2 regions of the Streptomyces sp. NPDC002588 genome follow, and region 2 is predicted to be linked to the other one. Evidence: riboswitches for the same ligand, from Rfam matches in the RefSeq annotation. Region 2 holds a riboswitch; the other holds the start of a gene.
The links. A riboswitch is a leader RNA that binds a small molecule or an ion and turns the genes downstream of it on or off. The one in region 2 is predicted to bind glycine.
Positions count from the first base shown of each region.

Region 1: it holds a riboswitch for glycine, as region 2 does, so the genes downstream of both, gcvP (aminomethyl-transferring glycine dehydrogenase) here and gcvT (glycine cleavage system aminomethyltransferase GcvT) in region 2, are expected to answer to the same signal.

Region 1 covers NZ_JBEOWF010000051.1:62,467-77,343, reverse strand. The annotation lists gene ABT057_RS40855 (zinc-ribbon and FHA domain-containing protein) at 1-100, shown strand, start outside; gene ftsR (transcriptional regulator FtsR) at 143-880, shown strand; gene ABT057_RS40845 (bifunctional nuclease family protein) at 965-1,438, shown strand; gene ABT057_RS40840 (MerR family transcriptional regulator) at 1,688-2,332, shown strand; gene ABT057_RS40835 (DNA polymerase IV) at 2,412-3,830, shown strand; gene ABT057_RS40830 (PRC-barrel domain-containing protein) at 3,903-4,274, opposite strand; glycine riboswitch at 4,386-4,482, shown strand; gene gcvP (aminomethyl-transferring glycine dehydrogenase) at 4,668-7,553, shown strand; gene ABT057_RS40820 (TOBE domain-containing protein) at 7,603-8,022, opposite strand; gene ABT057_RS40815 (ABC transporter ATP-binding protein) at 8,051-9,127, opposite strand; gene modB (molybdate ABC transporter permease subunit) at 9,151-9,996, opposite strand; gene modA (molybdate ABC transporter substrate-binding protein) at 10,005-10,829, opposite strand; gene ABT057_RS40800 (APC family permease) at 10,990-12,945, opposite strand; gene ABT057_RS40795 (extracellular solute-binding protein) at 13,357-14,652, shown strand; gene ABT057_RS40790 (carbohydrate ABC transporter permease) at 14,659-14,877, shown strand, end outside.
Region 2 covers NZ_JBEOWF010000004.1:268,057-282,933, reverse strand. The annotation lists gene glyA (serine hydroxymethyltransferase) at 1-1,073, opposite strand, end outside; gene gcvH (glycine cleavage system protein GcvH) at 1,088-1,465, opposite strand; gene gcvT (glycine cleavage system aminomethyltransferase GcvT) at 1,576-2,694, opposite strand; glycine riboswitch at 2,750-2,856, opposite strand; glycine riboswitch at 2,857-2,957, opposite strand; gene ABT057_RS07185 (AAA family ATPase) at 3,128-3,802, shown strand; gene ABT057_RS07180 (enhanced serine sensitivity protein SseB) at 3,902-4,702, shown strand; gene ABT057_RS07175 (enhanced serine sensitivity protein SseB C-terminal domain-containing protein) at 4,880-5,677, shown strand; gene ABT057_RS07170 (ABC transporter permease) at 6,047-7,054, shown strand; gene ABT057_RS07165 (ABC transporter substrate-binding protein) at 7,158-8,957, shown strand; gene ABT057_RS07160 (ABC transporter permease) at 9,104-10,102, shown strand; gene ABT057_RS07155 (ABC transporter ATP-binding protein) at 10,099-11,196, shown strand; gene ABT057_RS07150 (ABC transporter ATP-binding protein) at 11,193-12,428, shown strand; gene ABT057_RS07145 (M1 family metallopeptidase) at 12,523-13,914, shown strand; gene ABT057_RS07140 (trimeric intracellular cation channel family protein) at 13,971-14,642, shown strand; gene ABT057_RS07135 (alpha/beta hydrolase) at 14,536-14,877, opposite strand, start outside.

The sequences.
Region 1 (14,877 bases), on a different contig from region 2:
CAACCGTGAGCGGATCGACGAGGTCGCTCTGGCGAACGGTGACGAGGTGCAGATCGGCAAGTACCGGCTGGTCTTCTACGCGAGCCAGCGGGGCTACTGACCCTCCCCCGGATTCCATCCGGGGGGAACCCAGGGAAGGTCCATGCTTCAAACACCGAGGGGCGGTGCCGGGCACGGCACCGCCGCCGCGGACGGTGGTCTGATGAGCATCGGCACCGTGCTGAACGCGCTGCGCGACGAGTTTCCCGAGGTCACCATCTCCAAGATCCGCTTCCTTGAGGCGGAGGGGCTGATCGAGCCACAGCGCACCCCGTCGGGGTACCGCAAGTTCAGCGCGCAGGACGTCGAGCGCCTGGGGCACGTGCTGAGGATGCAGCGGGACCACTATCTGCCGCTCAAGGTGATCCGGGAGCATCTGGACGCCATGGAGCGCGGTGAGGCCGTCCCGTTGCCGACCGTGGGCCGGCAGCGGGACGGGGAGGTCGTCCTGGAGCCTTCCGAGGGGCACACCGTGGCCCGGATCGGGCGGGCCGAGCTGCTCGCGGCCGCCGGGATCGACGAACCCGAGCTGGCGGAGTGGGAGTCCTACGGGCTGCTCACGCCGTTGGCGGACGGGGTCTACGACGCCGAGGCGGCCACCGTGGCCTCGCTCGTGGCCGAGCTGGGGCGGTTCGGGATCGAGCCCCGGCATCTGCGGGTGATGAAGGCCGCGGCCGACCGTGAGGCCGGTCTTGTGGACCAGGTGGTCGCGCCGCTCAGGCGTCACCGCAACCCGCAGACCAGGGCCCACGCCGAGGCCCGTGCGAAGGAGCTCGCGGGGCTCACGGTCCGGCTGCATGCGGCGCTGGTGCAGACCGCGCTGGGCGTTCGGTTGCCCTGAGCCACCGGTTTCGCCCTGGGCGGATCGGTCACCCGTTCCCGGCCCGACTACCCAAACGTCCCGGGCACGGCCTAGGGTTGCTGTGTGAACGAGCTCGATGTCGTAGGTGTCCGGGTCGAGATGCCCTCCAACCAACCGATCGTGCTGCTGCGTGAAGTGGGAGGCGACCGTTACCTCCCCATCTGGATCGGACCGGGGGAGGCGACGGCGATCGCCTTCGCCCAGCAGGGCATGGCCCCCGCACGGCCGCTGACCCACGACCTGTTCAAGGACGTGCTGGAAGCCGTCGGCCAGGAGCTCACCGAAGTGCGCATCACGGATCTCCGCGAGGGTGTCTTCTACGCGGAGCTGGTCTTCGCCAGCGGCGTGGAGGTGAGCGCACGGCCGTCCGACGCCATAGCGCTGGCTCTGCGCACCGGGACGCCGATCTACGGCAGCGACACCGTGCTGGACGACGCGGGCATCGCCATTCCGGACGAGCAGGAGGACGAGGTGGAGAAGTTCCGTGAGTTCCTCGACCAGATCTCGCCCGAGGACTTCGGCACCAGCAACCAGTAGCCGCCGTCTCCCGCCGGACGCCGGGCTCGCCGACGACTCCGGCCGACGCCCTGGTCAGGGCAATTGCCAGCGGCGAGTGAGAGCGTCCTACGGCCTCTTCTCAGGGCATTCGGCTAGCCTTTCCCCGCGGCGGGGTGCGGGAAACCACTCTTAGGGTGATTATCACTCGGCGTGGCGAGTGTGGCGATCGTTGACGCACCCCTGGTGACTGCCTACCGTCGATAAGGCAGGTCAAGGACGGAGGTCGGCGTGAGAAGCAGCGGCGACGGTACGGCTGGGGGTGCCCCCGGACTCGGTGTCGGGGGGAGTGGTCCGTATCCGCTTTACGGCAGCGCGGCCGATCACGCTCCGCAGCGACCGGCGGCCGTGCCGAGCAGCGGAGGGGCGACGTCCATGGCGTCCGAGCAGATCGGCTACCGCGGCCCGACGGCCTGTGCGGCCGCCGGCATCACCTACCGGCAACTCGACTACTGGGCACGCACGGGTCTCGTCGAGCCGAGCGTGCGGGCCGCGTACGGGTCCGGTACGCAGCGTCTGTACAGCTTCCGGGACGTCGTCGTCCTGAAGGTCGTCAAGCGGTTCCTCGACACCGGGGTGTCGCTGCAGAACATCCGCACCGCGGTCCAGCATCTGCGCGAGCGCGGCTTCCGTGACCTGGAGCGCATGACGCTGATGAGCGACGGCGCAACGGTGTACGAGTGCACCTCGCCGGACGAGGTCCACGCGCTGCTCCAGGGCGGTCAGGGCATTTTCGGGATCGCCGTGGGCGTGGTGTGGCGGGACGTGGAGAGCGCCCTGTCGCAGTTGCACGGCGAGCGGGTCGACACCGGTGAGACGCTCGTCGGTCACAACCCGGCGGACGAGTTGGCCCGGCGGCGCAACCGGGCGGTCTGACGCCCTGAGGGCTGCCCTGGGCGGCCGCGCGGTGCTCGTCACGGGGTCATTGTCAGTGGCGTGGTGCAGCATCGGAGATGTGAGAAACGCGTCCACGATCCTGCATCTCGACATGGATGCCTTCTACGCCCAGGCGGAGCAGGCGTCCAAGCCGAGTCTGCGCGGGAAAGCCGTGATCGTGGGGGGTCTCGGGCCGCGCGGGGTGGTGGCGACCGCCTCCTACGAGGCGCGGGTTTTCGGGGTGCACTCGGCGATGCCCATGGCCCAGGCGCGCCGGCTGGCGCCGAACGCGGCCTACCTCGTGCCGCGCTTCACGTTCTACCGGACCATCAGCGACCAGGTGATGGGGCTGCTGCGGGCGTTGTCCCCGTTGGTGGAGCCGCTGAGCCTCGACGAGGCGTTCGTGGACCTGGAGGCGGGTGGAGCGGCCTGGGACGGCGAGTCGGCGCGGCTGGCGGGGGTGCGGCTGCGGGCGGACATCCGGGCCGTGACGGGGCTCACCGGGTCGGTCGGGCTCGCCGCCTCGAAGATGCTCGCGAAGATCGCCTCGGAGCAGGCCAAGCCGGACGGCCTGGTCCTCATCGCACCGGGGACCGAGCGGGCCCTCCTCGGCCCGATGTCGGTGCGGACGCTGCCCGGGGTCGGTCCGGCCACCGGCGACCATCTGCGGCGCGCCGGGATCACCACGGTCGACGAGCTCGCCGAGGCGGGTGAGGACGAGCTGGTGCGCCTGGTCGGCAAGGCGCACGGTCACGGGCTGTACGCCATGGCGCTGGCCCGCGACGACCGGCCCGTGGTGGCGGAGCGGGAGGCCAAGTCGGTGTCGGTCGAGGACACCTACGACGTGGACATCCATGACCGGGTCCGGGTGGAGCTGGAGGTGCAGCGGCTGGCGGAGCGGTGTGTGCGCAGGCTGCGCGGGTCCGGGCTGTCGGGGCGGACCATCGTGCTGAAGGTGCGGCGGTACGACTTCTCCACGCTCACCCGGTCCGAGACCCTGCGCGGGCCCACGGACGATCCGGCGGTGGTGCGCGAGGCGGCCCGGCGGCTGCTGGACTCCGTGGACACGACCGGCGGGGTACGGCTGCTGGGGGTCGGCGTCAGCGGTCTGGCCGACTTCACTCAGGAGGATCTGTTCGCGCAGGCGGCCGAGCGGGGGGCGCCGGGGGAGCAAGAGGACATCGGTGAGGAGGAGCCTCCGCAGGAGCGCACCGGGGAGGAGGCGGCCCCGGCGGAGCACCACTGGCGTCCCGGGCACGACGTCCGGCACTCCGAGCTGGGGCACGGATGGGTGCAGGGCAGCGGACTGGGCCGGGTCACCGTCCGCTTCGAGACGCCGGACTCGCCGCCGGGGCGGGTGCGGACGTTCCGGATCGGCGATCCACAGCTGACGCCGGCGGACCCGTTGCCGCTGGTCCGACGAAGACCGGGGGAGGACGGCGGCGCGGGGGACCCGTCCGGCGCAGTTCCGGTGGTGGAACACGGGAACACGCGGTGAGCTTGGTTCGTCACAGAGAGTGAGAGGAGAGCGGAGGGAGGGGGGAGGGGAGGTGGCTCCGAAGGGGGAGGGTCAGCTCTCGTCGGTGCCGGCCAGCCTGCCGAAGTCGTGGTCCGGGAAAGGAGGAGCAGCGGAGACGTCGAGGCCGTAGTGGTGGTAGAGCTGGAGTTCCTGCTCCGGGGAGAGATGGCGGCCCACGCCGAAGTCGGGGGCGTCCTTGATCAGGGACCGGTCGAAGGGGACGTGGAGGGTGCCGTCGACCAGCTTGCTCGGCTCCAGCGGGACGAAGGCGTCCCGGGAGAACAGACCGGTGCGTATGGCCGCCCACTCGGGCACGCCGGTCGCGTCGTCGAGGTAGACCTCGTCGACGGTGCCGATCTTGGTGCCGTTGCGGTCGAACGCCTTGCGGCCGATCAGGTTGCGCGGATCGATGTCGGTCTGCACGTGCCCTCCACTTGGTCGCAACTCATCCGTAAGCACTACAAAAGAGCACATTGGCACGAGCGGCCACTCGAGAGGCGTCGTTGACCTCGCTGATAGTCTGACTACGGCTGCTGACCCCGTGCGGGAGAGTCCTCCGAAAGATCGTCGGAGGCGCCGAAGGAGCAAATCCTCCCCGGAATCTCTCAGGCCCACGTACCGCGCGGACGAGGTCACTCTGGAAAGCAGGGCGGATGTCGACGGCGTCGACGGCCTTCGTCCTCACCGACGGTGAAAACCGGCTGCCCGGGTGGCGGCCGGTGAAGCTCTCAGGTTGAGATGACAGAGGGGGAGGCCGTCGGGGTACCCGCGTCGTGGTGCCCTTCGAAGGTCGTGTCGGACCAGGAGGCCTCAGAAATGACCGCCGATCGCATTCCGCTCTCCGAACTCGAACAGGGAATCCCCTTCGAGCAGCGTCATATCGGGCCCGATCAGGAGGCGCGGGCCAAGATGCTCGCGCAGGTCGGGTACGGCTCGCTCGACGAGCTCACCGCCGCCGCGGTACCGGACGTGATCAAGAACGCCGACGCGCTGGACCTGCCCGGCGCGCGGACCGAGGCAGAGGTGCTGGCCGAGCTGCGGTCGCTGGCCGACCGCAACCAGGTCCTCGACTCCATGATCGGACTCGGCTACTACGGCACCTTCACGCCGCCGGTGATCCTGCGCAACGTCATGGAGAACCCCGCCTGGTACACGGCCTACACGCCCTACCAGCCGGAGATCTCGCAGGGCCGCCTCGAGGCGCTGCTGAACTTCCAGACCATGGTCGCCGACCTGACAGGGCTGCCGACCTCCGGTGCCTCACTGCTCGACGAGGGCACGGCCGCCGCCGAGGCGATGGCGCTGTCCCGGCGGATGGGGAAGAACAAGAAGGGCCTGTTCCTGATCGACGCGGACGTCATGCCGCAGACGATCGCCGTGATCGAGACCCGCGCCGAGCCGACGGGCGTGGAGGTCGTGGTCGCCGACCTCGCCGACGGCATCCCCGCCGAGCTCGCCGAGCGTGACATCAACGGCGTGCTGCTGCAGTACCCGGGCGCCTCCGGGGCCGTACGCGACATCAAGGGTGTCATCGAGCAGGCGCACGGGCTCGGTGCGCTCGTCACCGTCGCCGCCGACCTGCTCGCGCTGACACTGCTGAAGTCGCCCGGTGAGCTGGGCGCGGACATCGCGGTCGGGACCACGCAGCGGTTCGGTGTGCCCATGGGCTTCGGCGGTCCGCACGCCGGCTACATGGCCGTCCACGAGAAGTTCGCGCGGAGCCTGCCCGGGCGGCTGGTGGGCGTGTCCGTGGACGCGGACGGGCACAAGGCCTACCGGCTCGCGCTGCAGACGCGGGAGCAGCACATCCGGCGGGAGAAGGCCACCAGCAACATCTGCACCGCGCAGGTGCTGCTCGCGGTCATGGCCGGAATGTACGCCGTCTACCACGGACCCGACGGACTGCGGGCGATCGCCCGGCGGACGCACCGGTACGCCTCGATCCTGGCCGCCGGGCTCACCGCCGGTGGGGTGGAGATCGTGCACGGCGCCTACTTCGACACGCTGACCGCGCGGGTGCCGGGGAAGGCCGGCGAGGTCGTCGCCGCCGCGCGGCAGCGCGGGGTCAACCTGCGCCTCGTCGACGCCGACCAGGTGTCCGTCGCGTGCGACGAGACCACCGCGCGGGCCCAGGTGACCGCCGTATGGGCCGCCTTCGGGGTGGACGGCGACATCGAGGCGCTCGACGCCGCCACCGAGGAGGCCCTGCCCGCCGGACTGCAGCGGTCCGACGCGATCCTCACCCACCCCGTGTTCCACCTTCACCGCTCCGAGACGGCGATGCTGCGCTACCTGCGCCGGCTCGCCGACCGGGACTACGCGCTCGACCGCGGCATGATCCCGCTGGGCTCCTGCACCATGAAGCTCAACGCGACCACCGAGATGGAGCCGGTCACCTGGCCCGAGTTCGGGCAGCTGCACCCCTTCGCGCCCGCCGAGCAGGCCGAGGGATACCTCACGCTCATCCGTGAGCTGGAGGAGCGACTCGCCGAGGTCACCGGGTACGACAAGGTGTCGCTCCAGCCGAACGCCGGTTCGCAGGGCGAGCTGGCCGGGCTGCTCGCCGTACGCGGATACCACCGGGCGCAGGGGGACGAGCAGCGGACCGTATGTCTGATCCCGTCCTCCGCGCACGGGACGAACGCCGCGAGTGCCGTGATGGCCGGCATGAAGGTCGTCGTCGTGAAGACCGCCGACGACGGCGAGATCGACGTCGAGGACCTGCGGGCGAAGATCGAGCAGTACCGGGACGAGCTCGCGGTCCTGATGATCACGTACCCGTCGACGCACGGCGTGTTCGAGGAGCACGTCGCGGACATCTGCGCGCAGGTCCACGAGGCGGGCGGACAGGTGTACGTCGACGGCGCCAACCTCAACGCACTGGTCGGGCTGGCCGGCCCCGGGCACTTCGGCGGTGACGTCTCGCACCTGAACCTGCACAAGACGTTCTGCATCCCGCACGGCGGCGGCGGTCCGGGTGTGGGGCCGGTGGCCGTGCGCTCGCACCTGGCGCCGTATCTGCCGAACCATCCGCTGCAGCCCGCCGCCGGGCCCGAGACGGGTGTCGGGCCGGTCTCGGCCGCGCCCTGGGGTTCCGCGGGGATACTGCCGATCTCCTGGGCGTATGTGCGGCTCATGGGCGGGGAGGGGCTCAAGCGGGCCACGCAGGTGGCGGTGCTCAGCGCCAACTATGTCGCCAAGCGGCTCGAACCCCACTACCCGGTGCTCTACACCGGCCCCGGCGGGCTGGTGGCGCACGAGTGCATCATCGACCTGCGGCCGCTGACCAAGGCCACCGGGGTGAGCGTCGACGACGTGGCCAAGCGGCTGATCGACTACGGTTTCCACGCGCCGACGATGTCGTTCCCGGTGGCCGGGACGCTGATGATCGAGCCGACCGAATCCGAGGACATCCTCGAGCTGGACCGGTTCTGCGAGGCGATGATCGCGATCCGTGCGGAGATCGAGAAGGTCGGCTCGGGCGGGTGGCCGGCCGAGGACAACCCGCTGCGGCACGCCCCGCACACCGCTGCCGCGCTCGGCGGGGAGTGGGAGCACGCGTACACGCGGGAAGAGGCCGTCTTCCCGGCCGGCGTGTCCGCCGCGGACAAGTACTGGCCGCCGGTGCGCCGTATCGACCAGGCCTTCGGCGACCGGAACCTGGTCTGCTCGTGCCCGCCGCTGGACGCGTACGAGGACTGAGCGAGCACGCGCGAGGGCCCTGTCCGCCGCGGACGGGGCCCTCGCGCGTTCACGCGGTGGCCAGGGACACCTCGGTCGCCTTGATCAGCGCGACGACGTCGGAGCCGACGAAGAGGCCGAGGTCGGTGGCCGCCTCCTTGGTGATCACGGCGGTGAGTTCGCCGCCGTCGAGGGAGACCTTCGCCGAGGCCATGACCCCGCCGATCGTGAGGCCGGTGAGCGCGCCCGGGAGCTGGTTGCGGATCGAGAGACCGTCGACGCGGCCGGTGGCGAGGGAGACTTCCGTCGACTTCACCAGGGCGCGGACGGCGGATCCCTCGGCGAGGGAGAGGTCGTCCGCGGCCTCCAGGGTGATGGCCGCCGTGAGGTGCTGGCCGCCGTCCAGACGGATCTCGACGGTGGCCATGACCTCGCCGGGGTGAACGGCGGTGACGGTGCCGGGGAGCTGGTTGCGGATGCTCAGGGTCATGGGCACCTACGGTAGGGCTCCGATCCACTTATGCCGGGTATGCATGGGTCTGTGCCGCCTTGACGGTCGCCCAGACCGCGGCACCCGGGTGCAGATCGAGTTCGGCCGCGGCGACCGTGGTGAGGTCGGCGGCGAGGGGGAGTTCCCCGGCGAGGTCGGCGCGGATCTGGTCGCCGTGGGTCTCCAGTCCGGCGACCTCGCAGCGCCAGAGGTTGCGGGCGCTGGCGCCGGTGGGGCGGCCGCGGTGAAGGGTGACGGCGCTGGGCGGGAACGCGACGAACGCGGGGCCGGACAGGATCTCCGTGGTGGTGATCTTCGGGCCGGTGTCCAGGCGGACCGTGTGGCCGTCGGCGTGGCCGCGGTAGAGGTTGAGGCCGACCAGTTGAGCGATGTAGTCGGTACGCGGGTGGCGGGCGATGTCCGCGGGGGTGCCTTCCTGGACGACCCGGCCGTCCTCGACGACGACCAGACGGCCGGCGAGGACCATCGCGTCCAGCGGGTCGTGCGTGACGAGGACGGCGACGGCCTCGAACTCGGCCAGGTGACGGCGGAGCTGGGCGCGGATCTCCAGGCGGGTGCGGGCGTCCAGGGCGGCGAGGGGCTCGTCGAGGAGGAGCAGCCGGGGGCGGGTGGCGAGGGCGCGGGCGAGGGCGACGCGCTGGGCCTGGCCTCCGGAGAGCCGGCGCGGCTTGGCGCCGGCTTGCGCGGTGAGGCCCATGCGGTCCAGCCACTCGGCGGCCCGGGCGCGGGCCTCCGCCTTGGTGGCGCCGTGGCAGCGGGGGCCGAAAGCCACGTTGTCCAGGGCCGTGAGGTGCGGGAACAGCAGATAGTCCTGGAAGACCACGCCGACCGGGCGGGCCTCCGGCGGCGTGCGCTCCAGGGCCGCACCGTCGAGGCGGAGCCGGCCGCCGGTGAGCGGGACGAGTCCGGCGAGGGCGCGCAGGGCGGTGGTCTTGCCGGCGCCGTTCGGGCCGAGCAGGGCGACGACGTCGCCGGGGGCGGCGGTCAGCCGGACGTCGAGGCGGAAGGCGCCGCGGTCGACGACGAGGTGGGCGTCCAGGCCCTGGCCGGGCGCGGGCGGAGTCGCGGTCTCGCTCTCGGTCACGGAGGCATCCTCGCGCAGGGCGCTCATGACGGCGTCAGCCAGCGGTCGCGCAGCCCCGCGAGGACGGCGATCGAGACGGCCAGCAGGACCAGACTGAGGGCGATGGCGGCCTCCGGGTCGCTCTGCAGGGCGAGATAGACGGCCAGCGGCATGGTCTGGGTACGGCCCGGGAAGTTGCCGGCGAAGGTGATCGTGGCGCCGAACTCGCCGAGGGCGCGGGCCCAGGCCAGGACGGCGCCCGCCGCGATGCCCGGCGCGATCAGGGGCAGGGTGACCCGGCGGAAGGCGGTGAAGCGGGAGGCGCCGAGGGTGGCGGCCGCCTCCTCGTAGCGCGGGTCGGCCGCCCGGAGGGTGCCCTCCACGCTGATGACCAGGAACGGCATCGCCACGAACGCCTCCGCGACCACCACACCGGCCGTGGTGAACGGCAGCGTGACGCCGAACCACGAGTCCAGCCAGCGGCCGACGACGCCGTTGCGGCCGAGGGCGAGCAGCAGGGCCACACCGCCGACCACCGGCGGCAGCACCAGCGGCAGGGTCACCAGGGCGCGGACCAGACCACGGCCGGGGAACTCGGTACGGGCGAGGAGCCAGGCCAGCGGGACCCCGATCACCAGGCTCACCGCGGTGGCCGCCGTCGCGCAGATCAGGGAGAGCCGCAGTGCCTGCCACACCTCGGCGCTGGTCAGCTCCTCGGGGAGGCTGTGCCAGGGTGCCCGGACGAGGAGCGCGACCAGGGGCATGAGCAGGAAGACCAGGCCGAGCAGGGCGGGCAGGAGCAGGGCGAGCGGGACGCCCGTGCGGAGGCGGGCGCGCCGCGGCCCGCCCTGAAGGGCGTCCGAGGCGGCCTGCTTCACCGGTGGGCTCACGGCCGGGGTCACGGCTTGAGGAACCCGGCGTCGGACAGGACCTTCCGGCCCTCGGCGGACCGCACGAGGGCGATGAACGCCTTGGCGGCCTCGGCGTTCGGCGCGTCCTTCAGCAGGGCGATCGGGTAGTCGTTGACGGCGTCGGCGGACTCGGGGAACTCCACGCCCTCCACCTTGTCACCGGCGGCGTGCACATCCGTCTTGTACACGACCGCGGCGTCGGCCTCCTTCAGCTCGACCTTGGTCAGGGCCGCCTTGACGTCCTGTTCGTAGGAGACCGGGGTGAGCTTGAGGCTGCCGGCCTCCAGCGCCTTCTGGGCGGCGGCGCCGCACGGCACCGTCTTGTCGCACAGGACGACCTTCAGGCCGGACCTGGTGAGGTCCTTGAGGGAGGAGACCTTGTCCGGATTGCCCGGCAGGGTGGCGATCTCCAGCCGGTTGCGGACGAAGGTGACCGGCTCCGTGGCGTTGTCCTTCGCGTCCGTCACGATCGCCATGGTCTTGGGGCTGGCGGAGGCGAACACATCGGCCGGGGCGCCGCCGGTGATGCTCGCGGCGAGGGTGTCGCTGCCGCCGAAGTTGAAGGTGACCTTCGTGCCGGCGTGCGCCTTCTCGAACTCCTTGCCCAGCGTGGTGAAGCTCTCCTTGAGGGAGGCGGCCGCGAAGACCGTGACGGTGCCGGAGAGCTTCGGGGAGGCGGGCGCCGAGGAGTCCGGCTTCGCGGACGCGTCCCCGGAGTCGTCGGAGGAACATGCGCTCAGGGCCAGCAGCGCGGCGACTCCCGTGCCGGCCACCTGAAGGGCGCGGCGGGTGCGGCGCTTGGTGCGGGTCATCACGGTGTACTCCTCGGTCGATGCGGTCCCTCGAACGGCCCAGCCTGATGATGATGCCGCATATGCAAGGCAGAAGTCTTCTGTGCCTTCGCATAATCCGAGGTGATCGCTCCCGAGGGGGCGCATGTGCGTTCGTATGGAGGGGCTCTGGCGGGCGCGTTCAGCCGGTGTGGACGCGGGGGCGCCGGGCGCGGTCCGGTTCCGCCTCGCGCAGGACCTCTCGGGTCACCGGGGCGACCTCGCCCTGGCCGAAGAGGAAGAAGCGCAGGAAGTTGGCGAAGGGGGTGCCCTCGGTCCACTCGAAGTAGATGTGCGGGATGCAGCCGGTGGAGTCGCGGACGTGGAGGAGCAGAGCGGCGAGGGCGTTGGAGATGGAGGCGGACTCCAGGGTGAGGACGCGGTAGCGGTTGTGGAGGACCTCGCCGCGTACCGTCAGGCCCGCCTCGAACTCGGAGGGGTCCGTCACGGTCACCTCGACGAAGACGAAGTCCTCCTGCTCCGGCATGTCGTTGTCGGCCCGGATCTGCTCGATCTTGTCGCGGTACTCGGCCTTGTCCCGCTGGTCCGGCTCGTTGGCGATGAACCGAATTCTCCGGCTGGCCATGTCCCGGATGAATCGTTCCGCCATGTCGTCCAGCGTCACGCTGGTCACGCGGAGCTCGAAGGCACGGGCCAGCCGGGAGAGCAGCGAGACGAGGATGATGCCGGCGATGAAGCAGGCGCCGATCTTCACACCGTCGGGGCGCTCGACGACGTTCGCGACGGTGACGTAGAGCAGGACCGCCGAGACGACGGCGAAGCCGACGGTCCAGCCGCGCTGGCGGGCGCGCCGGGCGGCGATGGTCACCGCGATCGCGGCCGAGGACATCAGCACCAGGACGCCGGTCGCGTAGGCGCCGCCCTGGGCGTCGACGTCGGCGTCGAAGATCCAGGTGACCAGGAACGCGATCAGGATGAAGACGATGACCATGGGGCGCACCGCGCGGGCCCAGTGCGGGGCCATGCCGTAGCGCGGGAGATAGCGGGGCATGAGGTTGAGCAGGCCGGCCATGGCGGAGGCACCGGCGAACCAGAGGATCGCGATGGTCGAGACGTCGTAGACCGTGCCGAAGGCATTGCCCAGGTACTCGTGCGCCAGATACGCCAGAGCACGTCCGTTGGCCTTTCCGCCGGACTCGAACTCCTTCTCGGGGATCAGCCAGGTGGTGATGAAGCTGGTGGCGATCAGGAAGACGCTCATGATGAGGGCGGCGGTCGTGAGCAGCTTCTTGGTGTCCCGGATGCGGCCCTTCGGGCTGTCCTCGGTGTCGCCGGTGTCGCCCTGGACATGGGGCATGACCGCGACGCCGGTCTCGAAGCCGGACAGGCCCAGTGCCAGCTTGGGGAAGACCAGCAGGGAGACGCCGATCATGGCGAAGACGTTGCCGTGTTCGGCGGTCAGGGCGCTCGACCAGTCGGTGACCACATGGCCCTCGGTGAACACGTGCCACAGTCCGACCGCCACCACGACCGCGTTGAGTCCGAGGTAGGCGACCACCAGGGCGACCGCGACGCCGATGGCCTCCAGGAAGCCCTTGAGGAACACCGCGCCGAGCAGGGCGACCAGGATCAGGGTGATCACCATCTGCTGCCCGTGCAGGGTTTCGGTCAGATGCGGGTTCTCGACCAGATGGGTGGAGGCGTCCGCCGCGGACAGGGTGATGGTGATCAGGAAGTCGGTGGCGGCGAAGCCCAGCAGGGTCAGGACGAACAGCTTGCCCTGCCAGAAGGACAGCAGCCGCTCCAGCATCGCGATCGAGCCCTCGCCGTGCGGGCTCTCCTCGGCCACCCGCCGGTAGACCGGGAGGGCGCCGGCCAGGGTGACTATGACGAGCACGATCGTCGCGATCGGCGAGAGCAGGCCGGCCGCGAGCGCGGCGATGCCCGGCTGGTAACCGAGAGTGGAGAAATAGTCGACGCCGGTCAGGCACATCACCCGGTACCAGCGCTGGCCCTTGTGCGGCTGCTCGGGCTCGGCGTGCGGTCCCGTGTGGCCGCCGTTCCTGCCCATGTCGGACAGGCCCTCCAGCATCCAGGCGCGCAGGCGACTGGGGGGAGCGTGCTCGGTCGTGGCCATCGGGGTGCTCCTGATGTGCGGCATGTGCGCCGGGGCGCGGCGTGCGGATTCGGCCATCCCGCGGACGGCGGATTCAGCGTAAGCGGAGAGTGACGTGCGGGCCCACGGATGAAGGGCCGGTAGGGCGTCAAGCTTCCGTTAAGACTGGTCGCCGGGCGGACACTCAGCGTCATGGGTGAGGGCTTGTTTCCGGCCAGGAGGGTGTCGGCGGTCCGGCCTCCGTAACGTTCGCCCGCTACTCCGAATGTTTCGCTGCCTCCTGTGGTCCCGCTGCCTCCGCGCTCGCGAACAGGCCGGTGGATTACCTGTGTTCAAGGGGTTGCCACCCGTCGGAGGGTGTCTCTAGGGTGCGGCAGCAGCGAAGCTTTCTGGATATGGTCCGAAACTTTCGATCTACCCGAGGAGCGCATGATGGGCGACCCGGCACTGTCCCGCCGCGGCTTCCTGGCGGCCTCCGCCGCGGCCGGTGTGAGCATGACGGCACTGAGCGGCTGCGGCGGCGACTCGGACGGAGGGTCTTCTTCGGGGACGACCACCATCGAATGGTGGAACATCTCCACCACCCAGCCCACGAAGGACGTCTGGGCAGGTCTCGCCAGACAGTTCGAGGCCCAGAACCCCAACGTCAAGATCAAGATCGTCCAGCTGGAGAACGACCCCTACAAGTCGAAGATGACGGCGCTGACCGCCTCGGGGAAGCTCCCCGACATCTTTCACACCTGGGGCGGCGGTGTCCTGAAGCAGCAGGTCGACGCCGGGCTCGTCGAGGACCTCACCGACCGGAGCAAGGGATGGGGGGACGGCCTGCTGGAGGTCGCCCGGGAACCGTATCTGCTCGACGAGAAGGTCTACGGCATCCCCTTCGACATCGGCATGATCGGCTTCTGGTACAACAAGGCGCTCTTCAAGCGGGCCGGCGTCGGCGAACCCCCCACCACCTGGAGCGGCTTCCTGGACGCCGTACGGAAGCTGAAGTCCGCCGGGATCACGCCGCTCGCCCTGGCCGGCAAGGAGAAGTGGCCGGGGATGTACTACTGGGCCTACCTCGCGATGCGCACCGCCGGGATCGACGCCCTGCGGAAGGCGAACGACGACAAGGACTTCACCGGGGACGGTTTCGTGCAGGCCGGGCAGCACCTCCAGGAACTGGTCGATCTCCAGCCGTTCCAGAAGGGCTTCCTCGGCGCGGCCTACAACAGCCCCACCGGCCAGGCCGCCAGCATGGGCAACGGCAAGGCGGCCATGGAACTGATGGGCCAGTGGGCGCCGGTGGTCGAGGCCGACGCGGGCAAGGGAATCGGGGCCGACCTCGGCTTCTTCCCCTTCCCCGCGGTCGAGGGCGGCCAGGGCGCCCTCACCGAGGTGTTCGGCGGAGGCGGCGGGCACGCCCTGCGCAAGGGCGCCCCACAGGCGGCCGTCGACTTCCTGAAGTTCTTCGCCTCGGCGACCACCGACACCACCCTGGTCGAGAAGACCGGTGTGCTGCCCGTCGTACCGGCCGCCGAGAGCGCGCTCAAGGACCCCAACCTGTCCGCCGTACAGGCCCAGTTGAAGGCCGCCACCGGCTTCCAGCTCTATCTCGACCAGGCGTACGCGCCCGCCGTCGGGCAGGAGGTCAACGACAGCGTCGCCGGGCTCATAGCCGGGTCCAAGTCGGCCCAGCAGGTCACCGAGTCGATCACCAAGGTCGCGAAGGAAGAGCAGTAACCGGCGATGACCTCCACCTTTCTCCCGGAGAAGCGGACCGGCCCCGAGCCGGCCGAGCGGCCGCCGGCCGCCGGCCCCGGCCGTGGGCGGACGCGGCGGCGGGCGCTGAACTGGCTGACCGCCGTCGGCTTCCAGGTGCCCGCGCTCGCGCTGTTCGGCACGCTGGTGCTGCTGCCGATGCTGTTCGCGCTCTACGCCGCGTTCTTCCGCTGGGGCGGCTTCGGC
Region 2 (14,877 bases):
GGGCGCGGGTCGTTCGGGACGGCATTGCGGTTGACCGTGATGCCGACCTCGTGGAGGCGGTCCTCGGCCTGCCGGCCGTCCAGCTCGGACTCGCGCAGGTCCACGAGGACGAGGTGCACGTCCGTGCCGCCGGACAGGACGTTCACCCCGGCCTCGCGGGCGTCGGCGGCCGTGAGGCGCTCGGCGAGGATCCGCGCACCGTCCACCGTACGGCGCTGGCGCTCCTTGAAGTCCTCCGAGGCGGCGACCTTGAAGGAGACCGCCTTCGCCGCGATCACGTGCTCCAGGGGGCCGCCCTGGAAGCCGGGGAAGACGGACGAGTTCAGCTTCTTGGCGAAGGACGACTTCGCGAGGATGATGCCGCCCCGCGGGCCGCCCAGCGTCTTGTGGGTGGTCGAGGTGACCACGTCCGCGTACTCCACCGGGTTCGGGTGCAGGCCCGCCGCCACCAGGCCCGCGAAGTGCGCCATGTCGACCCACAGGTACGCCTCGACCTCGTCGGCGATCCGGCGGAACTCCGCGAAGTCCAGCTGCCGCGGGTACGCCGACCAGCCCGCGATGATCACCTTCGGGCGGTGCTCCTTGGCCAGCTTCTCGACCTCGGCCATGTCGACCAGACCGGTCCGGTCGTCCACGTGGTACGCGACGACGTCGAACTGCTTGCCGGAGAAGTTCAGCCGCATCCCGTGGGTGAGGTGGCCGCCGTGCGCCAGGTCCAGGCCCAGGATGGTGTCGCCGGGCTGGGCCAGCGCGAACAGGGCGGCCTGGTTGGCGGAGGCGCCCGAGTGCGGCTGGACGTTGGCGTACTCGGCGCCGAACAGCTCCTTGATCCGGTCGATCGCGATCTGCTCGGCCACGTCGACGTGCTCGCAGCCGCCGTAGTAGCGGCGGCCCGGGTAGCCCTCGGCGTACTTGTTGGTCAGCACCGAGCCCTGCGCCTCCATGACCGCGAGCGGAGCGAAGTTCTCCGAGGCGATCATCTCGAGGGTGGACTGCTGGCGCTTCAGCTCGGCGTCGACCGCGGCGGCGATCTCCGGGTCGAGCTCATGCAGGGGCGTGTTCAGGACGGACATGCGTCTACGACTCCTCAGCCGGCGATGTAGGCGGTGTACTCGTCGGCGGACAGCAGGTCCTGCTGCTCGCCCGCGACGCGTACCTTGAACAGCCATCCGCCCTCGAAGGGGGCGGAGTTCACCAGCGCCGGGTCGTCCACCACGTCCTGGTTGACCTCGACGACCTCGCCGTCGACCGGCGAGTACAGCTCGCTGACCGACTTGGTCGACTCCAGCTCACCGCAGGACTCGCCCGCGGTCACCGCGGCACCGACCTCCGGCAGCTGGACGAAGACCACGTCACCGAGCGAGTTGGCCGCGTGCTCGGTGATGCCGATCGTCGAGACGCCGTCCGCGGCGGCCGACAGCCACTCGTGTTCCTTGCTGTAGCGCAGCGACTGGGGGTTGCTCATGGCCTGAATTCTCCTGTACGCGGATGAGTGCTGATGAATGAGGGACTGCGGAAGACCGGTGTGAGCAGCGGAAATGTGCGCGGGGTCACGCGCCCGACCGCTCCCGGCGGCTACTTGCGGCGCTTGTAGAAGGGCAGCGCCACGACCTCGTACGGCTCGTGACTGCCCCGGATGTCCACGCCGACACCCGGCGCGCCCGGCGTCGCGTGCGCGGCGTCGACGTAGGCCATCGCGATCGGCCGGCCCAGCGTGGGGGAGGGGGCACCGGAGGTGACCTCGCCGATCACCTCGCCGCCGGCGACGACGGCGTACCCCGCGCGCGGGACGCGGCGGCCCTCGGCGACCAGGCCGACCAGCACGCGCGGAGGCTTCGAAGCGGCACGGTCGGCCGCCTCGGCCAGCGCCTCGCGCCCCACGAAGTCGCCCTCCTTCCCGAACTTCACCACCCGCCCGAGTCCGGCGTCGAACGGGGTGAGCGAGGTCGACAGCTCATGGCCGTACAGCGGCATGCCCGCCTCCAGGCGCAGGGTGTCGCGGCAGGACAGACCGCACGGGACGAGCCCGGCGCCCTCGCCGGCCTTGGTCAGCGCCTGCCACAGCTCGACCGCGTGCTCAGGGCGCACGAACAGCTCGAAGCCGTCCTCGCCGGTGTACCCGGTGCGCGCGATCAGGGCGGGCACCCCGGCGACGGTGCCGGGCAGGCCCGCGTAGTACTTCAGGCCGTCGAGGTCGGCGTCGGTCAGCGCCTTCACGATCCCCGGTGACTCCGGTCCCTGTACGGCGATCAGCGCGTACGCGTCCCGGTCGTCGCGCACCTCCGCGTCGAAGCCCCCGGCCCGCTCGGCCAGCGCGTCCAGGACCACCTGGGCGTTGGAGGCGTTCGCGACCACCATGTATTCCGTGTCCGCGAGCCGGTAGACGATCAGGTCGTCCAGGATGCCGCCGTCGGCCCGGCAGATCATGGTGTAGCGGGCGCGGCCGACACCCACGGAGGCGAGGTCGCCCACCAGCGCGTGGTTCAGCAGGGCGGCCGCCTGCGGGCCGGTGACGGTGATCTCGCCCATGTGCGAGAGGTCGAAGAGGCCGGCCCGCGAGCGGACGGCGTTGTGCTCGTCGCGCTCCGAGCCGTAGCGCAGGGGCATGTCCCAGCCGGCGAAGTCGGTCATCGTCGCGCCGAGCGAGCGATGCACGGCATCGAGCGCGGTACGACGGATGTGGGTGCTGCTCATCGGACGGTTGTCTCCCAAGGCATGGATACGAGGCGTGGACGACAGGCGGGGTCGTTCCTCCCCATCTGTCATCGGAACCTGAGAGGTTCGCCATGACCGCGCGGGGCATGACTTGCACCTTGGGTGGGACCACCGCAAGGGCGGTCCGCTTTTCAGATGTGCCTCGCCCGCGCGGTAACGGGGCCTGAGAGATTCAAGGGAGGGACTTGCTCCTTCGGCGCCCCGGCGAAAACTGCTGCTGGGGACTCTCCCGCGCGGATTCAAACGGCCGGTATGCAGTTGGCGCGCTCATCATTGCACGCCCCGCCCGCGCGCGGCAGAGCGGCATCTGTAACCGGCCTGTGGCAGTACGCGCACAAAAACGCTGGACGCCGGGTATTACCTTCTCTTTACACTCGACGGGCAGAGGATCTCCGAGCCCAAGGGGAGGACGATCACGGTGAACAGGACCACGGCGTACGCCACGACCACGGGCATCGCGCTGCCGAAGCAGCCCGCCGCCCAGGCCCGCGAGCGGTGCGGCGAGCGCCCGGCACCCGTCGTCCGCGACCTGCGCGAGCGGTCCGGCCACAGCCCGCACGGCCTGCTCTTCGGCCACCGGGACCTGGTCGTGGTCACCGGCCTGCCCGGCAGCGGCAAGTCCACGCTGATGCGGCGCGCCGTCCGGGGCGTCCGGATCGACTCCCAGGACACCCGCGACCGCTGGGACGCCCTCGCCCCCCGGTTCGTGCCCTACGCCGTCTACCGCCCCCTGGTCCGCCTCGCGCACTACGCCGGACTGCGCCGCGCCCTGCGGGCCGGCGAGGGCGTCGTCGTGCACGACTGCGGGACGCAGGCCTGGGTCCGCGACTGGCTGGCCCGCGAGGCCCGCCGCCGCGGCGGCGCCCTCCACCTGCTGCTGCTCGACGTCACCCCGGACCTGGCGATCGAGGGCCAGCGCGAGCGCGGCCGCGGCGTCTCGCGATACGCCTTCCTGCGCCACCGCAGGGCCGCCGCCCGCCTCATCCGTTCCGTGGAGAAGGGCCGGCTCCCGGCGGGCGTCGGCTCGGCGGTCCTGCTCGACCGCGACGCGGCGGACACCCTGAGCCGGATCGGCTTCACCGGGTGAGGCCCCCGAACCGGATGCGGACGCCAAGGGCTGAGGAAAGTCCCGGTGCACCCGCTAGCCTTTCAGCCACAGCAGCGGTTCCCAGCAGGCGGTAGGCAGATGGACTTCCCCCCGGCGGACTTCCCGGTCTCCCCGGACTTCCCGGCGCAAGCACACCCCCACCCGCACGGCGGATGGCCCGGCAACGAGCTGGAGGAGGTGCTCTCCGCCTCCCTCGGCATGCCCGGCGCCGGCGGCCGCATCGTCGAGGTGCTCGGCCGCAGCTTCGTCTGGGTGCCCCTGCCCAGCGGCGGCGGCCCGCACAGCGGCCCCCTCGACCTCCCCACGGTGGAGCTGGAGGGCCAGGCCTATGTGCCGGTGTTCAGCTCCGAGGAACAGTTCCGTCAGGTCGTCGGCTCGCACATGTCGTTCACCATCGCCCCGGCCGTGGAGTTCGCCCGCGGGCTGCCCCCGCAACTCGGCATCCTCGTCAACCCGGACGGCGTGGTGGCCGTCCCGCTGCCCCCGCCGGCCGTGGCCGAGCTGTGCCGGGCGGGCCGCACCATGCTGGACGGCCCCGCGAGCGGCGGCCGCGTCCGCCTCTTCGAGCCCGACTGGCAGGACGACCCGATGGACTTCCTCGCCGCGGCCTCCGCAGAGTTCGAGGCGACGGGAGTGGTCCTGACGGCCCGCCGCTGCCTGGCCGCCGTCGAGACGGCCGACCCGGTCATGTTCGTCGGCGTCGAACTCACCCACCTGGACGGCGACCTCCGCGAACTCCCGCTGGACGCGTTGGGCCGGGCGATGGGCCGGGTCTCCGTCAAGTGGCCGGTCAACCTGATTCTTCTGGACGTCGCACAGGATCCGGTGGGGGAGTGGATGAGGGACCGCATACGCCCGTTCTACACAAAGGGCCACTAGTGCCGCGGCCGGGGGCGGCGCCGCAAGGGCGCGGTGCCGTATCGGCCGGCGGCTTTGCGGCGGGGCTCGACGAGCCGCACACGACCCGCACGCGCGAACGCACAACGGGTCCTGTCACAGATGGCGCTTAAGCTGGACCACAACGCGGGGCAGAACAAAAAAGAAGGGGCGGTACAGGTGAGCGCCAGCGGCATCGCGGCCGGACAGGTCGAGCACATGCTGCGCCAGGTCACGCCCGGGCGCTACGACGCCTACGAGGCGCTCCTGCGCGCGCTCGCGACCCCCTCCTCCGGCCAGGTCTGGATGCTTCTGTGGACGGGCCGGGCCGGCTCCCCCGAAGCCCAGTACGGGAACATGGAGGTGGACGGCCACGGCTACGCCCCCTGTGTCACCTCCGCCCAGGAGCTCTCGGCCAGCGGCTGGAACCGGGCGTACGAGGTGGTCGACGGGGTCGACGTGGCCCGCACCCTCTACCCCGACCACTACGGTCTCTGGCTGAACCCGCACACCCCCGGCGGCGGCGTCGGCATCCCCTGGCTGGATCTGCGCCGCATCGCGACCGGCCTGGACCGCCAGCCCGCCGGACCGCTCAGACTCGCCGAACCGGGCATCGAGATCCCCCAGTTCTACGCACTGCTCGCGCAGAACGCCCATCGCACCCCGGTGGTCCGCGCCCTGCGCCGCGCCTGGGTGCAGCCGGCTCTCGGCGCGCCCTATCTGGCCATCGGGCTCGACGTGTACGACACCTCGCCGCCGGCCGTGGACGCCGTTCGGGCGATGATGCAGCAGTCGATCGGAGCCGTACCGGACGGACTGCCGGTGTCGACGGTCGCGATGACCGACGAGCACGACCCGGTGGTGATGTGGATGCGGGCGAGTGCCCGGCCGTTCTACGACCGTGAGGCTCACGCTCCCGCCGCCCCGGCCCAGGCTCCCGCGGGAGGCTACGGCTACCCGCCCACCGGCAGATACTGATTTCGGACATCCGGAACACCCCGGACATCAACGCTTCTTGTCGGCTCGTCACTCTCGGACACCGTCGTCCGGTCGGATGGAGATTTCCTCCGGGGATCTTCGCGCGTAGATGGCGACGATTGGTCCTTTTCTCACCCGGTGTGACCTACTACGTCGCCGTCCGACCCCCGTTACCCCGCGTCCGGATAACGGAATCCTCTTACCCGCATCACGTTTGCGCATCCTTTCGCCGCCAACTCTGGCTACAGATCGCCAAAGCGTTGAAGACTCCCGGTCCAGGGGACTTCGTCCCTGTGTACGACGGACGATCACGCCGCCACAGCGGCAAGTGTGGGCCGGCCACCGCCGGTTGAGAGGGGTCCCTGCCAGATGACGGCACCATTGCACGAGCCGACCGCGGAAGCGGCCCCGAGCGCGGCCGACGAAGCGGCGGTCGCCACCGCCGGCGCCAAGGCCGTACAGGGCCGTTCCCTGGGCCGGATCGCCTGGGAGCGGCTGAAGCGGGACAAGCTCGCTCTCACGGGCGGCGTAGTCGTGCTCCTGCTCATCGTGGTCGCGCTCCTCGCCCCGGTCATCACCAGCCTGCTCGGCCAGGACCCGAACGAGTATCACGAGAACCTCATCGACCCGCTGTTCAGCACGCCCACGGGCTCTCTGGGCGGCGTCAGCGGCGACCACCTGCTCGGCGTCGAGCCGGTCAACGGCCGTGACATCTTCGCCCGCATCCTCTACGGCGCCCGTATCTCGCTGCTCGTGGGCTTCCTGTCCGCGATCGTCGCCGTGATCTTCGGAACCGTCCTCGGCATCCTCGCCGGCTTCTTCGGCGGCTGGGTCGACTCCGTCATCAGCCGGGTCATGGACGGTCTGCTCGCCTTCCCCCAGCTGCTGTTCATCATCGCGCTGGTCTCCGTCATGCCGAGCAACCTGCTGGGGCTCACCGGTTCGAGCGTGCGCGTGTTCGTGATGATCGTGGTGATCGGCTTCTTCGGCTGGCCCTACATCGGACGCGTGGTGCGCGGTCAGACCCTGTCGCTGCGCGAGCGCGAGTACGTCGAGGCCGCCCGCTCGCTGGGCGCCGGGCGGCTGTACATCCTGTTCAAGGAACTGCTGCCCAACCTCGTCGCCCCGATCGTCGTCTACACGACGATGATGATCCCGACCAACATCCTCACCGAGGCGGCCCTCAGCTTCCTGGGCGTGGGCGTCAAGCCGCCCACCGCCTCCTGGGGCCAGATGCTCTCGAGCGCGATCGACTACTACGAGTCCGACCCCATGTACATGGTGGTCCCGGGTGTGGCGATCTTCATCACCGTGCTGGCCTTCAACCTCTTCGGCGACGGCGTCCGGGACGCGCTCGACCCGAAGGCGTCCCGCTGAACCGCCGCACCACAGCTCACCTCACAGCCCGCACCACAGCCGCACCCCAAACGTCCCGTGGCCTTCACACGGGGTCTCTCATCTATCCGGAGGATCCGAGATCGTGACTACCCAACGCACCACAGGGCGGCGGAAGCAGGCATTTGCCGCTGCCGCCGCGGTCGCCGCGCTGCTGACCACGGCGGCGTGCGGCGGCGGTGACAGTGACAACGGCAAGGGTTCGGCCACCGGCGCCGCCGGCTACAACGCCGCGAACGAGAAGGTCGCCCAGGCCTCCCTCGCCAAGAAGGGCGGCACGCTGAAGTTCGGCGGCGCCCAGGACGCCGACTTCTGGGACACCACGCGCGGCTACTACGGCTTCATGTGGAACTTCGCCCGCTACTACAGCCGTCAGCTCGTCACGAACAAGGCCGAGCCCGGCGCGGCCGGCTCCGAGCTCACCCCGGATCTCGCCACCGGTCTCGCCAAGGTCACCGACGACGGCAAGACCTACACGTACACCCTGCGTGACGGCAGCACGTGGGAGGACGGCAAGGCGATCACGTCCAAGGACATCAAGTACGGCATCGAGCGCGTGTGGGCGCAGGACGTCCTCTCCGGCGGTCCGACGTACCTGAAGGACATCCTTGACCCCAAGGGCGATTACAAGGGCCCCTACAAGGACACCTCCAAGGACAAGCTCGGTCTGAAGGCGATCGACACGCCCGACGACAAGACGATCGTCTTCCACCTCCCCAAGGCCAACTCGGACTTCGAGGAGATCCTGTCCCTGGTCTCGGCCTCCCCGGTCCGTCAGGACAAGGACACCAAGGCCAAGTACACGCTGCACCCGTTCTCCTCGGGCCCGTACAAGTTCGAGTCCTACACCCCGGGCAAGGACCTCACCCTGGTCCGCAACACCGAGTGGAAGCAGGCCTCGGACCCGATCCGCAAGGCCTACCCGGACAAGATCACCGTCAAGTTCTTCTCGGACGCCAACCAGCTCGACCAGCGTCTGATCAACGGTGACATCGACCTCGACATCAACCAGACCGGCATGTCGCCGCAGGGCCGCACCACCGCCCTGAAGGAGCACAAGGCCAACCTGGACAACCCGACCACGGGTTACATCCGGTACGCGGCCTTCCCGCAGAACGTGAAGCCGTTCGACAACATCGAGTGCCGCAAGGCCGTGATCTACGGCGCCGACCACGTGTCGCTGCAGACCGCGCGCGGTGGCCCGGTCGCCGGTGGCGACATCGGCACCAACATGCTGCCGCCGTTCCTCCCGGGTGGCGAGGGCCAGAAGTACGACCCGTACGGGATCTCCGGTGCCGGCAAGTCCGGCGACGTGGCCAAGGCCAAGGAGGCCCTGAAGGCCTGCGGCAAGCCGAGCGGCTTCAAGACCACCATCGCGGTCCGCAACAACAAGCCGGTCGAGGTGGCCACCGCCCAGTCCCTGCAGGCGTCGCTGAAGAAGATCGGCATCACCGCCGACATCGACCAGTACGACGGCTCGCAGTCCTCCGGCATCATCGGTAGCCCCACCAACGTGGCGAAGAAGGGCTACGGCATCATCATCATGGGCTGGGGCGCCGACTTCCCGTCGGTCCAGGGCTTCGGTCTGCCGCTGTGGGACAGCAAGTACATCGCGCAGAGCGCCAACAACAACTACGCGCTCATCAAGGACAAGACCATCGACGGTCTGTTCGACAGCTACGTCACGACCCTGGACGACGCCGGCAAGGCCAAGATCGCCACGGAGATCAACCACAAGGTGATGGAAGGCGCGTACTACCTGCCCTTCACCTTCGAGAAGACCATCAACTGGCGCTCGGACAACCTGGCGAACGTCTACACCAGCGCGGGCACGAACGGCACGTACGACTTCGTGAACCTCGCCCTGAAGAACCCGAAGAAGTAAACCCCGGCACACCCGCCGAACGGCACGAAAGGCAGGTGAAGGCCGGCGCGGCGTGACCGCGGGCCACCTGGAGGTCCCCCCCCAACGTCCATAAGACAGTGGGGGGAGACCGGAGGTGGCCCGCGGTCCGCGGCGGGCCGAGAGCTGTGCTCGCTTATCTCATCAGGCGGTTGTTCGCCGCCGCAGTGATGCTCGTGGTCATCGTCATGGTGGTCTTCGGCATCTTCTTCCTGATCCCCAAGTGGGCGGGCGTCGACATCGCGCTGAGCTTCGTGGGCAAGCAGGCCGACCCCGCGTCCGTCGAGGGCGTGCGGGAGAAGCTGGGTCTGGCCGACCCGATCTACGTCCAGGTCTGGGAGTTCTTCAAGGGCATCTTCGCCGGCCGCACCTACACGGGCGGCGGGGACACCATCCACTGCGCCGCCCCGTGCTTCGGCTACTCCTTCCGCAGCGAGCAGGCCATCTGGCCGGTACTCACCGACCGCTTCCCGGTCACCCTGGGACTGGCGCTCGGTGCCGCCGTGCTGTGGCTGGTCTTCGGTGTCGCCGCGGGTGTGCTCTCCGCTCTCAAGCGGGGCAGCCTGTGGGACCGCGGCGCGATGGTCATCGCGCTCTCCGGTGTCTCCCTGCCGATCTACTTCACCGGCATGATCGCTCTGTCGATCTTCGTCTACGGACTGAATCTGTTCGACGGGCAGTACGTGCCTCTGGAAGACAGCTTCAGCGGCTGGTTCGGCGGCATGATCCTGCCGTGGATCACCCTCGCGTTCCTGTACGCGGCGATGTACGCCCGGATCACCCGCGCCACCATGCTGGAGATCCTCGGCGAGGACTACATCCGCACCGCCCGCGCCAAGGGCCTCAAGGAGCAGGTCGTCATCGGCAAGCACGCCATGCGCTCCACGATGACCCCGATCCTGACCATGCTCGGCATGGACCTCGGCGCCCTGATCGGCGGCGCGATCCTGACCGAGACCGCGTTCAACCTGCCCGGCCTCGGCCAGGCGGTCCTGGGCGCCATCAAGAACCAGGACCTGCCCGTCATCCTGGGCGTCACCCTGATCACCTCCCTCGCGGTGCTCGTCGCCAACCTCGTGGTGGACATCCTTTACGCCGTGATCGACCCCCGAGTGAGGCTCGCATGACCGACCTCAGCAAGACCGGAGCGGCCGTGGGCGAGCCCACCCCCGCCTCCCCGGCGCCGTCCTCCTTCCTCGAAGTGCGTGACCTCAAGGTGCACTTCCCGACCGACGACGGCCTGGTCAAGTCCGTCGACGGGCTCAGCTTCCAGCTGGAGAAGGGCAAGACCCTCGGTATCGTGGGCGAGTCCGGCTCCGGCAAGTCGGTGACCTCGCTCGGCATCATGGGCCTGCACACCGCCGGCCAGTACGGCAAGCGCAAGGCGCAGATCTCCGGCGAGATCTGGCTGGACGGCACCGAACTGCTGTCCGCCGACCCGGACCACGTGCGCAAACTGCGCGGCCGCGAGATGGCGATGATCTTCCAGGATCCGCTGTCGGCGCTGCACCCGTACTACACGATCGGCCAGCAGATCGTGGAGGCGTACCGGATCCACCACGATGTCGACAAGAAGACCGCGAAGAGGCGCGCGGTGGAGATGCTCGACCGGGTCGGTATCCCGCAGCCCGACAAGCGCGTCGACAACTACCCGCACGAGTTCTCCGGCGGTATGCGTCAGCGTGCGATGATCGCGATGTCGCTGGTCAACAACCCCGAACTGCTCATCGCGGACGAGCCGACGACCGCCCTCGACGTGACCGTCCAGGCGCAGATCCTCGACCTCATCCGTGATCTGCAGAAGGAGTTCGGCTCCGCGGTCATCGTCATCACCCACGACCTGGGCGTCGTCGCCGAACTCGCCGACGACATCCTGGTGATGTACGGCGGGCGGTGTGTCGAGCGCGGCCCGGCGGACAAGGTGTTCTACGAGCCGCGGCACCCCTACACCTGGGGTCTGCTCGGCTCGATGCCGCGGCTGGACCGCGAGCAGCAGGAGCGCCTGATCCCGGTCAAGGGCTCCCCGCCCTCCCTGATCAACGTCCCGTCCGGCTGCGCCTTCAACCCGCGCTGCCCGTACGCGGACCTCCCGAAGGACAACGTCACCCGCACCGTCCGTCCCGAGCTCGCCGAGGTCGGCAGCCGGCACTGGGCGGCCTGCCACCTTGAGCCGGAGCAGCGGGAGCGTATCTGGACCGAAGAGATTGCGCCGAAGCTGTGAGTGACGAGAAAGCGGTGACGATTCCCGCGCAGGCTGCCGAGACCCGTCGGTCCGACGGCGAGGTGCTGCTCAAGGTCACCGGGCTGCAGAAGCACTTCCCGATCAAGAAGGGCCTGCTCCAGCGGCAGGTCGGGGCGGTGCACGCGGTCGACGGTCTGGACTTCGAGGTCCGCTCCGGTGAGACGCTCGGTGTGGTGGGCGAGTCCGGCTGCGGCAAGTCGACCATGGGCCGGCTGATCACGCGGCTCCTCGAACCGACCGGCGGCAAGGTCGAGTTCCAGGGCAAGGACATCACGCACCTCGGCGTCGGCGGCATGCGCCCGCTGCGCCGCGACGTGCAGATGATCTTCCAGGACCCGTACTCCTCGCTGAACCCGCGCCACACCATCGGCACGATCATCGGCGCCCCCTTCAAGCTCCAGGGCGTGGCGCCCGAGGGCGGCATCAAGAAGGAGGTGCAGCGGCTGCTGTCGGTGGTCGGTCTCAACCCCGAGCACTACAACCGCTACCCGCACGAGTTCTCCGGCGGCCAGCGCCAGCGCATCGGCATCGCCCGCGCGCTCGCGCTGAACCCGAAGCTGGTAGTGGCCGACGAGCCCGTCTCCGCGCTGGACGTGTCGATCCAGGCCCAGGTGGTGAACCTGCTCGACGACCTTCAGCAGGAGCTCGGCCTGACGTACGTGATCATCGCGCACGACCTCTCGGTCGTCCGGCACGTCTCGGACCGGATCGCGGTGATGTACCTCGGCAAGATCGTGGAGCTGGCCGACCGCGACCTGCTCTACAAGTCGCCGATGCACCCGTACACCAAGGCGCTCATGTCGGCGGTGCCGATCCCGGACCCCCGGCGCAAGAACGCCAAGAGCGAGCGGATCCTGCTCAAGGGCGACGTGCCCTCGCCGATCTCGCCGCCGAGCGGCTGCCGCTTCCACACCCGGTGCTGGAAGGCGACGGAGGTCTGCAAGACCACCGAGCCGCCCCTGCTGGAGCTGCGGCCCGGCCAGCAGGTCGCCTGTCACCACCCGGAGAACTTCGCGGACCAGGCTCCGCAGGACACCGTCCTGCTGACGGTCGCGAAGGAGGCTGCGGAGCTGGTGGCCGACGAGGTCCTCGCCGAGTCGGCGGAGACCTCGGCGGCGGTGGCGGCGGAGGTCGCCTCGTCCGAGGAGGCTCCCGAGGTCACGAAGACCGAGGCGGCGAAGGCGGACGGCCAGGAGTCAACCGACAAGTAGCGCATGACGAGTTGGCAAAGTCATGCACATGCCCGAACGGGAGAGATCAGAGTCGTCCGTGTCCGATTATCGGCACGCGCGAAAGGGACGACCCTTGTTACTCTCCCGTTCGGCACGTTTCACAGCCGTCGCCACCGCGGCGGCTTCTTTCTTCGCCATCGCCGCGTCCTCCGCCCCGGCTCCCGGAGCGGCCGGCATCGGCGACACCTACTTCCCCCGGCTCGGCAACGGCGGCTTCGACGCCCGCCACTACGACCTGGGCCTGGCGTACGACCCCGACACCGACCGCCTCGACGGCCGTACGACGATCACCGCCCGCGCCACCCAGAACCTCTCGTCCTTCGATCTGGACCTGCAGAAACTGGAGGTCACCCGGGTCGAGGTGGACGGCAGACGGGCGCAGTTCACCCGTGACGGCGACGAGATCAGGGTCACTCCGAGCGGAACGCTCCGCAAGGGCCGCACCTTCGAGGTCACCGTCACCTACGGCGGCATCCCCGAACCCCTCAACGGTCCCATCGTCTTCGGTTCGGACTACGGCTGGATGAAGACCGCCGACGGCGTCTTCGTCGCCTGTGAGCCCAATGCCGCGTCCACCTGGTTCCCGTCCAGCGACCACCCCTCCGACAAGGCCACCTACGACATCCGGATCAAGGCGCCGAAGGGCCTGACCGCCGTCTCCAACGGCCGGCTGGTCTCGGCGTACGACAAGGGCGCCTCGACCTACACCCACTGGCGCGAGTCGAAGCCGATGGCGACCTACCTGGCGACCGCCACGATCGGGACGTTCGACGTGAAGACCGGGACGACCCCCGGCGGCACCCCGATCTACGTCGCCATCGACCCCGTGCTCACGAACGGCAACAGCGTCGACGTGTACGGCGTGACGGCCGCCGCGACCGACTACTGGTCGCAGGTCTTCGGCCCGTACCCGTTCGAGGAGACCGGTGCGATCGTCGACGACATGCCGCAGGCCGGGTTCTCGCTCGAGGTGCAGTCGAAGCCGGTGTACTCCGCCGTCCGCAACGAGACGACGATCGTGCACGAACTGGCCCACCAGTGGTTCGGCGACTCCGTCTCGGTGGCGCACTGGAAGGACATCTGGCTGAACGAGGGCTTCGCCACCTACGCCCAGTGGCTGTGGGCCGAACACCAGGGCACCCGCTCGGCGCACGATTCCTTCCTGGCCGGATACGACTCCCGTCCCGGCACCTCCTCCTTCTGGCAGACGGTCGTCGGCGACCCGCAGCGCGACACCATGTTCGCCTCGGCCGTCTACCAGCGCGGCGCGATGACCCTCCAGATGCTGCGCGAGCGCATCGGCGACACCGCCTTCTTCAGGCTGCTCCCGACCTGGACGAAACTGCACCGCTACGGCAACGCGGACACCGACGACTTCATCCGCCTCGCCGAGAAGATCTCCGGGCAGCAGCTCGACGACCTGTTCCAGACCTGGCTGTTCACCACAGGGAAACCGTCCCTGTAGAGCCGTATCACCTGGCTTTGTAAGGTCCATGGTCGCCGTTGGGTGACAATATAAGGGTGATCCAGCAGATTTTCAGTCCCTCCGTCCAACACGGGCTCGACCTGGCCGGCATCTTCGTGTTCGCCATCTCCGGCGCGCTGCTGGCCGTCCGCAAGAACTTCGACGTGTTCGGCATAGCCGTGCTCGCCGAGGTCACCGCGCTGGGCGGAGGACTGTTCCGGGACCTGGTCATCGGGGCCGTGCCCCCGGCCGCCTTCACGGACCTGGGGTACTTCCTCACCCCGCTGTTCGCGGCCGTCCTGGTGATCTTCCTCCACCCCCAGGTGGAGCGCATCCAGGCGGCCGTGAACGTCTTCGACGCGGCCGGCCTCGGCCTGTTCTGCGTCACGGGCACGATGAAGGCGTACGACCACGGCCTCGGCCTGACCGCGTCGGCGGCCCTGGGTCTGGCGACCGCCGTCGGCGGGGGAGTGCTGCGGGACGTGCTGGCCAACGAGGTGCCGTCGCTGCTGCGCTGGGACCGTGACCTCTACGCGGTACCGGCCATCGTCGGCGCCACGATGGTGGTGCTCTGCATCCGCTACGACGCCCTCACCCCGGCGGCCGGCGGCCTCGCGGCCGTCACCGCCTTCGGCCTGCGGCTGCTCGCGATCCGGTTCCACTGGCGAGCGCCTCGTGCGTGGAACCGGCGCTCGACGGTACGCGAGGAGCAGTCCCCCGGGCGGTGATCCGGTGCTGATCCATCTGGGTCGTCAGCCAGCGGAACACCGGCACCAGCTGCGGCCGCCACAACGCCATGTTGTGGCCGCCCGCGCTCTTCGGTATGTAGACCACGTGCACGGTGGTGGGTGCCTTCGCCTCCCGCTGGAGGGCGAGTCCGTCCTCGTAGCCGTCGTGCGGCTGGCCGGAGACGTAGAGCGCCACGGCGGGCGGAGCCGCGGCCCGGGCGAGCATCAGAGCGGG